One region of the Ruegeria sp. CG3 genome, then DNA from elsewhere that is predicted to be linked to it. Evidence: riboswitches for the same ligand, from Rfam matches in the RefSeq annotation. Region 1 holds a riboswitch; the other holds the start of a gene.
What was found. A riboswitch is a leader RNA that binds a small molecule or an ion and turns the genes downstream of it on or off. The one in region 1 is predicted to bind cobalamin.

Region 1 (5,344 bases):
GTCCGGGTCCCAGATCTCGCGCCAGCCGGGGCGCATTTCGATCGGGTCATAGCCCAGGCACAGGATCAGGTCGGCCTGTTCGACCAGAGGCACAAGCTGCGCGTCGGCCAGGGGCGACAGGCCCGCGCCTCCCAGGCACAGCGGGTGATCCTCGGGCACCACGCCCTTGGCCTTGTAGGTGGTGACGAACGGGATGCCGAAATGTTCCAGAAACGCCCGCACAACGCTGCGCGAGTCGTCATACAGCACGTCCAGCCCGATGATCGCCAGCGGACGCTCGGCCTCGGCCACCCAGCGGCGGGCCTTCTCGAGGCATGTGCCCTCGGGCGCGACGCGGGCGGCCCGGGTCAGCCGTCGGCGCTTGGCGACCGACACCCGTGTATCGGCGACCGAGATCGGCACGTCGATATGCACCGGCCCGGGGCGCGGCTGCGTGGCCAGCGACACGGCCTTGTCGGCAATGATGTCGGCGCCCTTGGCCGTCAGGGTGAACGTACCCTTGGTGATCGAGCGATAGACCTGCGCATGATCCATGACCTGATGGGTGTAGGTCAGCGCCTCGTCGGCATCGACGCAGCCGGTCAGCACGATCATCGGCACCCGGTCCTGCAGCGCGTTGGCCACGACATTGATGCCGTTCATGGCCCCAGGACCCAGAGTCGCCACCAGAATCGCCGGCGCGCCATCGCGGTGATGTACCGCCTCGGCCATGAAACCAGCGGAGTTTTCGTGCTTGGTCAGGTGAAAGGTGATCCCGGCCTGTTCCAGCGCATCGACCAGGGTCAACACCTCGCCTCCGGGCATGCCGAAGGCGTGGCGGCACCCGGCCTCGTACAGCCGTTGCGCCAAAAGGTCCGCAGCGCGGGGGGACAGGTCCTGCATCGAACAAGCTCCGTAAGTTCCGTTTCGCAGCAGATTGCGGAGGTTCCGGGCCGGCGCAAGCCGCATCACGTCAGTGTGACTATTTGACAGCCAAATCGGCGATGGCGGCGAATTTGGCGTCCAACTCTGCGGCAATCGCGGGCAAGGCGTCGGAGCCACCGTTGTAGGGGGCAAAGACCAAAGTGGGCGTTTTGTAGGACAGCGTCGCGGTCCCGTCCTCGTTTTCCGTGACGTACAGGCGGATCGGCGCCTCGATCATCGCGGGCACCGATTGTTCCAGAACCCGCACCGCATAGTCGTTGTTGAAGACGCCGATCACCCGATTGCCCGGAATGGTGATGCCGCGCGCGGCGGCGGCCTTGGTGGGCCCGGCCTGCGTTACCACGATCAGACCGTTTGCCTTGACCGCTGCGATCGTGTCGGCCACCAGCGCGTCATGGGTCTTGGTCGTCGGGTGGACGGCCCAACCCGGCCGCGGTTCGATATCGGCAGCAAGCGCGGGCAGCGCCAGCAGGCCGAGGAAAAACATAAGACGTTTCATCACGGGCTCTCCAGGTCGTGGTTGGCCCAAGTCTTCCCGAATTCCCGGGTGCGTACAGTCACAATATCGTGGGCGGCGGGCTTGCGCCGGGGGTGCGAAACCCGCACAAGCGACAGTGTGAAACGGAAAAGGCAGGCGAGTGGCATGCGTGTTTTGATCTGCAGCAGCTGCGCGGGCGAGCGCGACTTGCCGGCCGAGCGTCAGGCCGTATCGGACGCCCTGCGCGCTGCGGGCGTGGTCGGGCAGGTCGAGATCGCCGAGCACGCCTGTTTCAGCGGTTGCAATGAGCCGACCGTGGTGGCGATGCAGGGGGAAAGCCTGGCGTCCTACGTGTTTTCGGGGATCGATCCGGTTGCCGATGCCGATGACATTGCGGCGACCTGCCGGACCATTCTGAACAGCCCGAATGGCTGGATCGAAGACGCCCGGCCGTGCGGGCGGCTTCGCTTGTGTCTGCGGGCGCGGATCCCCGCGTTTCAGTCCACCTGAACCGTGACCGAGGCGCTGACCGGCACCCCATCCACGGCCAGCGGGCTGTGGCTGTTGGCGTTCAGCGAGACCTCGATGGTAGTGTCGCCCTTGGGCAGGTCCGAAATGTGCATCCAGTTGCCATAAAGCCGGGCCAGCTTGACGCCGTTTACATAGACATGCGCATGGCCTTCGCCGGGCTTGTTGTCCAGCGAGGCGTTCTCCGGCGAGAAGCGGAAGTTTTTTGGCATCACATGCAGGTTCCAACCCGCCATCGGGTCGGGGGAGACGGCGATCTCCAGCCCCGGCGCGTCCGGTCCGGCGGGCAGGTTGATGGCGGCGCTGTGGTCATGGGCCATGGCCTCGGCGTGATGGCCGCCATGTTGGGCGGGGTCGGAATGGTCGTGGCCATCGAAGGTGAAGCCGTTGGCCGCGGCCAGCACGAACCCGGCACCCCCACCAAAGACCAGACCGATCGCGAAAAGAGCAAGCGAGCGTGTCATCATGTTTCCTTGAAAAGCAAATGACCCGCCGGTTGGGCGCCGGCGGGTCGTGGGATTTCGGGGATCAGGCCGCGGCTTCGACGCGCTTGCCCTCGCTTTGCCAGAAATACCCGGCAAACGAACCCAGCAGCACCCAAGCCACAAGGCCGACGCCAAAGGCGCGCGCGGCGAACAGTGCCCCGATCTCGGTCGGAACCGGCCCGGTGAACACGTCGGGTTCCGGCGCGCCGATCAGGTGCGGGGCCATCAACAGCACGGCCGCAACCAGATAGCTGACGATGTTGCCACCAAAGGCGATCAGCCACATGGCCACACCAGCAGCCGCGACGGTTGCCCACCACCAGATCTGCCGCGCGAACACGTCGGCTGCGGCAACACCCGGAACCTCGGGGGCCAGGGTGAAGCCCGGCGCCAGGTGAAAGGCGATGAAACCGGCAAGGCCCCACAGCACGCCCGTGCGCCCGTCAACCGGGTGGCCCTGGGCTTCGGCCAGCGACATCAGGGCGACCAGAACCAGCGCATAGCCGGTATAGGTCAGCATCGTGAACACCACGCTCAGCCCGTCGCGGGTCAGGTCCGAGAACATGCCCGGCAGCTCGGGATGGGCCGAGACGGCTTCGGCTCCGAAATGCACCAGCTCTCCGGATTCATACAGTTCAGCATGCAGCAACACAGGCTGCACGAATACCAACTGCAGCAGGGCGACGATCAACCCGGCTGCAGCACCAGCGAACAACGCGCTGGTCAGAATGCGACTGAACATTGTTTAGTGGCAGGGGAAGCCGGTTGCGTGGCGCACGTCATGGGCGGCGTCATGCAGCGCCGATGCCTGAACGTGACCAGCCAGGGTGATGATCCCCAGGCCCAGGGCTGCCGCGAACACTGCCGAAAGAATGCCAGCGCGTGCCGTTGATGCGGTTTGCGTTTGTGTCGTCATTTTCTGTCCTCCTGTGCCGCCGCACCCGACGGCCGGTGTTTCATTGTTCGCCTGGCAGGTCTCCTGGCTTGCGGGTCAGCGCCTCTGTTCGCCTTCCCCCCGAACGGATCGGGAGTGGCTGGTTGAACAGGGCTCACCGCTTACAGTCGCGGGGGCGGCTTCGGATTTGACCTGCGCGCAGGCCGCACCAAATTCCCTCTTAGCATCCGGATGTCTCCGGCAGGACCAGACCCGTCCATTTAGACGTGAATGCCGCTGTGGCGCAATCGCCATTTGCGACCTTTCGCGTCAATTCCCGCGCTTTTTCAGAACATAGATATCCATGATCCACTCGTGCCGGGCGCGGGCCTCGGTGCGGGTGCGCAGGATCTCATCGGCCACATCGGCCAGCGGACCTTTGATCAGGATCTGCTCGGGCATACCAACGTAAGCCCCCCACCAGATGTCAAAATCGGCCATGTCCAGCGTCTGGAACGAACATTCGCCATCCAGCATCACCGCAACCGTATCGGCGTCGCTGGGCCAGCCCTCGTCGCGGATGCGCCGGCCGGTGGTCACCAGATAAGGCGCGCCGATCTCGTTGATTGGCATGGCATGGGCCGCCGTCAGCGCCTGCAGCGCCGTGATGCCGGGGATCACCGTGGCGTTCGGCTGCGGGTCCAGCCGCGCCGCGATTCGCAGCGAACTGTCATAGAGCGACGGGTCGCCCCAGATCAGCAGGGCGACGGTGCGCGCCTTGGGGTGCCGGGCCATCGCCTCCTGCCAGCGCAGGGCGATCGCGTCGTGCCATTCATCCACGCCGCGCAGGTAGCCATCTTGCGACCGGCGCTCGGGGATGTCGAAATAGGCGATTTGGGGCGGTGTGCCGGTGACCTTGCGGATGATTTCCTCGCGCACGCCGGCCAGATCGGCCTTGTTGGCGCCCTTGCGCGGGATCAGGATCAGATCGGCCGCGCGGATCGCCTGCGCGCCCTGAAAGGTCACGTGGTCCGGGTTGCCGGTGCCGATCCCGATCAAGACCAGATCAATCATCGTCGAACTCCGCCAACGGACCATAAAGGATCAGCGCTGGCGCGGTGCCGATCTCGGAACCCAGGCGCTCGGCCAAGGCACCGACGGTGGACCGGTGCAGCGACTGCTCAGGCGTCGAGACCGACTCGGCCATCAGCGCGGGGGTATCCAGCGGCAGCCCATGCGCGTGCAGCGCCTGCGCCAGCAGGGGAAAGGTGCGCTTGCCCATGAACACCACCGTCGTCGCACCCGGGTCGGCCAGCGCGGGCAGGTTCAGATCCTCGGGCAGCTTGCCGCTGACATCGTGGCCGGTGACGAATTGCACCCGCCGCGCAGTCAGGCGCCGGGTCAGCGGGATGCCTGCCGCGGCAGCCGCGGCAATGGCCGAGGGGATGCCCGGAATGATCTCGTATGCGATCCCGGCAGCGCGCAGGGCCACCAGTTCCTCCTCGAGCCGCCCGAACAGGCCGCCATCGCCCGATTTCAGCCGCACGATCCGCTGGCCGGTCTGGGCGTACTCCACCAGCAGGCGGCTGACATGGTCCTGCTTGGGCGAGGGCCGCCCGGCGCGCTTGCCCACGCCCACAAGGTCGGCCTCCTTGCGCGCATGGCTCAGGATCGGCCCGCTGCTGAGGTCGTCGAACAGAACCGCGTCGGCCTTTTGCAGCCGGTCCACGGCCTTGAGGGTCAACAGCTCCGGGTCGCCGGGGCCGGACCCGATGAAGGAAACGAAACCGCTCATGCGCTGGCCTCTGCGATCAGATGGAAGAACGTACCGGTGACATGCCCGCGGCGCGATCCGGTTTGTGGGCCTTCGGCGCCTTCGGCGTCAAAAACCCGCGCCAGGGGCGCGTCGGGCTGCTCGACGATCGAGGAATAGTGGAACTCGTGCCCCCGCAGCGCGGTCCCGGCCGAGAACCCGGGCATGTCGGCCAGCAACTCGGCCCGGCGATAGCCCAGGTTGAACTTGCGCTTCTCGTACGAGGTGACCAGACCCAGCAG
Region 2 (5,344 bases), on a different contig from region 1:
GCCGAGACTTCCTCTAGTGCCTTCAGCAGCATCTGCCACATCCGGGTCAGCGCCCGCATCGGCAGCGCCTCGGCCATCTGCTGGCCGCGGGTGCGTTCATCGGGCGAGACGGTGGGATCTTCGACTGCGTCGGGGGTGATCTTCACCACCGAGACCCAATGCGTGATTTCGGCCAGATCGCGCAGCACTGCCAGCGGGTCGGCGCCCTCGGCATATTGCGCGCCCAGTTCGGTCAGGGCCCCGGCCGCATCGCCGCGCAGGATCATGTCCATCAGGTCCAGCACGCGGCCCCGGTCGGCCAGTCCCAGCATCGCGCGCACCTGGTCGGCGGTGGTTTCGCCGGCACCATGGCTGATTGCCTGATCCAGCAGCGAGGTCGCATCCCGGGCCGAGCCTTCGGCGGCGCGGGTGATCAGTGCCAGCGCGTCATCCGAGATTTCCGCGCCCTCGGCGGTGGCGATCTTGCGCAGCAGGCCGATCATCACTTCGGGTTCGATCCGGCGCAGGTCAAATCGTTGGCAGCGCGACAGCACGGTGACCGGCACCTTGCGGATCTCGGTCGTTGCAAAGATGAACTTCACATGCTCGGGCGGTTCCTCCAGCGTTTTCAGCAGCGCGTTGAACGCGCTGGTCGACAGCATGTGGACTTCGTCGATGATGTAGATCTTGTACCGCGCGCTGGCGGCGCGATAGCGCACGCTGTCGATGATCTCGCGGATGTCGCCCACGCCGGTGCGGCTGGCGGCGTCCATTTCCAGCACGTCCACATGGCGACCTTCCATGATGGCCACGCAATGCTCGCACTGGCCGCAGGGTTCGGTCGTTGGGCCGCCATTGCCGTCGGGGCCGATGCAGTTCATGCCCTTGGCGATGATCCGGGCCGTGGTCGTCTTGCCGGTACCGCGGATGCCGGTCATGATGAAGGCCTGCGCGATCCGGTCCGCCTCGAACGCGTTTTTCAGCGTGCGCACCATGGCATCCTGACCGACCAGATCGGCAAAGGTTTCCGGGCGGTATTTTCGGGCGAGAACCTGATAGGCGGGGCTGGACTGTGTGGTCATGTCTGCTCTGACGGATTCGTACTGACGATGCAGGGTAGAGTTCCCGGTGCCCCGCGTCCACAGCGCCGGTGCAGGTTTTTCGCTTTGGCGAGCGCGCGGTGTGAGGCATACTGCGCGGATCAAGTTCAATCAGCCAGTTTCGGGGGGAACGTCTGATGACAAATCTTGTGGTTCATGCATTGCAGGTGGGCGGCGGTACGCTGGCCCTGACCTCGGTTCCCGGCGGTGGCGGCGACTATGAGGGAGACCTGGACCTGATTTCAGCCTGGGCGCCGGGGCTGGTGATTTCGATGACAACCCTTGCCGAACTGGTTGCCGTGGGTGCGGGCGAATTGGGCTGTGACATTCATCGGCGCGCCTGTCGGTGGGCGCATCTTCCGGTCGCCGACTTCTCGGCGCCGTCGACCGAGATATCCGGCCGATGGCCCGAAGTCAGCGCCGCCGCCCGCCATGCGCTGTCGGGCGGCGGGCGGGTACTGGTCCACTGCCGGGGCGGTTGTGGGCGGTCAGGCATGGTTGTTCTGCGCTTGATGATCGAGAGCGGCGAGCAGCCGGAACAGGCCCTGAAACGCCTGCGGGCCGTACGCCCCTGCGCGGTTGAGACTGATGCTCAGATGGACTGGGCCGTCGCCCCAGCGCGCGAGGCACTGGCGACCTGACATTCAGGCGGTTGCGCGGAACTCGCGCTCGGCCCTGACCACGGGCATGATCGCCGTGGCCTGCAGCATCGCACAGGGTCGATCACTGATGACCTGCGCAGGCAGGGCGTCGCTCTGGTCGTCAAACAGCATGTCGGCGTAGGTATCAAGGCAGTCGGACGGTGTGTCGGCGGCCGCTCCGCAATACACGCGGATCCGTTCGGGACGTGCATCGAACCGCGCCGTGCAGCCATGTTCGCAATGGGCCAGTTCGCTACTGCCTTCCACTTGGAAGTCGGGGGATGTAGCGGCCTGCGCCGTCGCCATTGCCTGCGCGATGGCCCGTGCCATGCGCGCCAATGCCGGGCAGGTCTTTCCGGTGCGCTGGCAGATGGTTGCCGCGAATTCATGGGTATCGGTCTTCCAAATCATGTTGCGCCCTCCGCGCGCTGGGCGAGGTGGATTTGGACAGACGCCGGTTTCAAGGCCAGACCCTGCCCGGACACCCCGTCCGAGTTTCGGTTTCACGTTTGATGGCAGGTCTCCTGACTTGCGGGTCTTTGCTTTGCCGACCTTCCCAACCTTGCGGTCAGTGGTATTTAGGCATCGCTCTCCGCCTACAGTTGCGGGGGCAGTCGCGGCCTTGGTCCGCTCCGGAGTTCCGGGTTGGACCGCACCGTGTTCCCTTTTCATCCCGGACCGAAACGGCACGGGAACCATCCCCTCATCGCTAGCGGTGTATCCGGGATCGAGTCAAGACGGTTTCAGCCCGGTTGCCGGAGTGAGTCCCAAGGGAACAGATCAGGCAGTCTGCGCAGCACATTCGAATCCCTGCGGGCACGGGCCAATTGCCAGCCGCCTTGCATCACGATGAACAGGGTGTCCGCAGCATTTTCAGGGTCGGAAACTCCGAACCGCGCGGCGTGGTTTCGAACTTCGATGATCCAGCTTTCATACAGACGGTCGGCATGTTCCCGAAACGCGCGGTTGTCGGGGCTTTCGAACAGGGTGGCGGCGATCGGGCAGGTCTCCCATTGGGCCGAGGTGTCGAACAGCTTCGCGATCTTGTGGCACAGGGTGGTGACCCCGTCGCGAAAATCCGCGGCGTCGTCGAATGCCGCAGCAATCATGCTCAACATCCCGTCCGAGGCCCAACTGGCCGCCGCCAGGGCCAGATCCGGCTTGCCCTTTGGAAAATGGTGATAAAGCGAACCCTTGGGGGCTTGCGCTTCGGCCAGCAATTCCGCCAGACCGACACCGTTATAGCCCGAGCGCTGGAACAGTCGGGCGGCAGTCACGATCAGGCGATCTTTGGTGTTTGGTGGACGTTGGGTCATGCAGGCCAAATATTGACAGGCCTAGACCAATTGGTCCAGACACAAAGTATTAGACCGATCGGTCCAGAGTGTTTGGAGGCAAAGATGTTGGATTCGCAGCACGCGGTTGACGTGGAAGACTTTAAGTTTCCGTCGGGCCAGACCCAGCTGGCGGCGCGGCTTTACACTCCGGCGGTCGAGCCGCAAACCGTTGTTGTGCTGAACGGCGCAACAGGAGTGCCACGTGACTACTATCAGCACTTTGCTCGCTGGCTGGCCGCCGAGCGCGGTATGGCTTGCCTGACATATGATTACCGGGATTTCGAGCATTCGCTGACCGGGCGGCTGAAAGACTCGAAGGCCACGATGGCGGACTGGGCGCTGATCGACATGCCCGCAGCGCGTGCCGAGATGCGCCGTCGATACCCGCAGGCAAAACTGTGGGTGATCGGGCATTCGGTCGGTGGAATGCTGGGTCCGTTGCAACCGGAAATCGAACAGATCGACCGGATGATCTGTGTGTGCGCAGGTTTGGTGACGGTGGCCGATCACCCGTGGCCCTACAAGGGCTTGGCGACTTTGTTCTGGTATGGCCACGTGCCACCTCTGGTGCGTCTTCTGGGGTACCTGCCGGGGAAACTTCTGGGATTCGGAGCCGATTTGCCGGCGGGCGTCTATTGGCAATGGCGCAAGTGGTGTACATCGCCCACCAGCTATCTGCCCGAATTGGGAGACACGCTTCCCCAAGCGGATTGGAGTCGGGCGAACGCCACGGCGGATATCATTGCGTTCGAGGATGACCAGACTGTGCCACCGCCCGCCGTCTGGCGGCTGGCTGAACTCTATGGTCCGACCGCCCGTCGGCATTTGTTGGAGCCGAGGGATTTCGGACTGTCCGAAATTGGTCATATCGGCGCCTTCGCCCGGCGCAGCAGTGCCGTTTGGCCGCGATTGATCGCCTGACCCGCCCGCAAGCGCGGTTTTCAGGAACAACGACGAAATACAGAGGTTGGATTGACCGGGCCGAATACGTGGCGCGGCGTCAAGTGAGAGGTTGGACATCGACCCAAGCGGGGCTCGTTGTGGCTGCTTCCTTCCGGACCTGACCAGGTTGGCGAGGCGCTTGCCCGCGCCAACCTCTCGACCGACGATATAGGCATCACGCACCCGCTTGGCAACCCGTCACAAAGACAGGCGTACCCTAAGAAACCCGCGCGCGTCCTGCCCGTCGGTGGTGGCTGCAAAGTGGTCGAGCTCGCGCAGGTAGTTTGCAGCGCGTGGCCCGGTCTTCAGAATCACGGACCGGCCCGCCTGCGGAACAAAGGAAAAGCTTTGGGCGGTGTTTTCCACCGGATCCGGACCCAATCGTCCCGCCAGGTAGTCGCGCAAGATTCCCTGGAGGCTCAGCGGCGGCACCGGGATCAGCCGGGCCGGGTCTGGGACGGGAAAGTTGCCGCCGCCATTGGCTCGGTAGCTGTTTGATGCAACGACGAATTGTTCATCCGGATCGACGGGGCGGCCCTGAAAGGCAAGATCGCGCAGGCGGGAATGGGACGTGTCGATCAACTGGCCGCCTATATCATATCGCGCGGGCTGGGTCAGATCGAACCTGTAGGTCACCCCATGCAGCACGTCGAAATTGTGCCCGGTGCCCTCGGGGTTGATCAGAACCTGCTCGTCGCTGTTGCCAAGTTGGGAAAACTGGGCAGCCGACATTTCCAGCCATTCGGCGATCTGGCGGCCATCCAGCAGCATGGCGGCCAGTTGGTTTGGGAACACATGCAAGTCCGAGACATGCCGTACGGTGACATCGCCAGCCGGAACTTCGGTGTAGTGCCGTGGTCCGGCCCGGCCTCCGAATTTCGAAGGTGCGGCTGCGGACAGAACTGGGAGGGTTTCAAAGGCCGTTCCGGCCAGAACCGGTCGCAGGGCTGCCGCCTGTGCTGCGGCGACCAAATTCAGCCCCTGATCCACCCCGCAAAAGGTGAAATAGCTGTGCAGGGTACGATTGATCCGGCCCACCGGCTGGGCAGCGGCTTTGCGGGTCGCCTTGTGGGCGGCGGCAAAAAGTTCGACCATCTCAGGGTCTTCGGGAACGACCCAAGCGCCGGTTTCAGCCCCGCCCGGGCAGATCGCGCGCAGATGCGCGCTGTGACCAAAAATTCTCGCTTCTCCCGCGGCGTTCATAGCAAGCGTCAGGTCGATCACCCCCAAATGCGACCCCGCTGATCCGGGCATGACCACGGGTCTGGCCTGCTGCGGGTTACCATCGCTTGGGTCGGGCAGTGTCAGATGCGTGTGTCCGGCCACGATTGCATCAATACCGTCC

Region 2: another riboswitch for cobalamin. It lies ahead of ACR0NB_RS10775 (hypothetical protein); the one in region 1 lies ahead of ACR0NB_RS01760 (CbtB domain-containing protein).

The regions. Positions count from the first base shown of each region.
Region 1 is NZ_JBQFRC010000001.1:363,052-368,395, forward strand. Features, by position in the region: gene ACR0NB_RS01735 (thiamine pyrophosphate-binding protein) at 1-882, opposite strand, end outside; gene ACR0NB_RS01740 (DUF302 domain-containing protein) at 962-1,423, opposite strand; gene ACR0NB_RS01745 (DUF1636 family protein) at 1,568-1,912, shown strand; gene ACR0NB_RS01750 (hypothetical protein) at 1,900-2,394, opposite strand; gene ACR0NB_RS01755 (CbtA family protein) at 2,459-3,157, opposite strand; gene ACR0NB_RS01760 (CbtB domain-containing protein) at 3,161-3,331, opposite strand; cobalamin riboswitch at 3,368-3,576, opposite strand; gene cobF (precorrin-6A synthase (deacetylating)) at 3,620-4,363, opposite strand; gene cobA (uroporphyrinogen-III C-methyltransferase) at 4,356-5,084, opposite strand; gene ACR0NB_RS01775 (cobyrinic acid a,c-diamide synthase CobB) at 5,081-5,344, opposite strand, start outside.
Region 2 is NZ_JBQFRC010000002.1:48,230-53,573, reverse strand. Features, by position in the region: gene ACR0NB_RS10785 (DNA polymerase III subunit gamma/tau) at 1-1,061, opposite strand, end outside; gene ACR0NB_RS10780 (protein-tyrosine phosphatase family protein) at 1,217-1,720, shown strand; gene ACR0NB_RS10775 (hypothetical protein) at 1,724-2,131, opposite strand; cobalamin riboswitch at 2,218-2,435, opposite strand; gene ACR0NB_RS10770 (TetR/AcrR family transcriptional regulator) at 2,464-3,036, opposite strand; gene ACR0NB_RS10765 (alpha/beta hydrolase family protein) at 3,121-3,978, shown strand; RNA gene ffs (signal recognition particle sRNA small type) at 4,060-4,158, opposite strand; gene ACR0NB_RS10755 (bifunctional 2',3'-cyclic-nucleotide 2'-phosphodiesterase/3'-nucleotidase) at 4,198-5,344, opposite strand, start outside.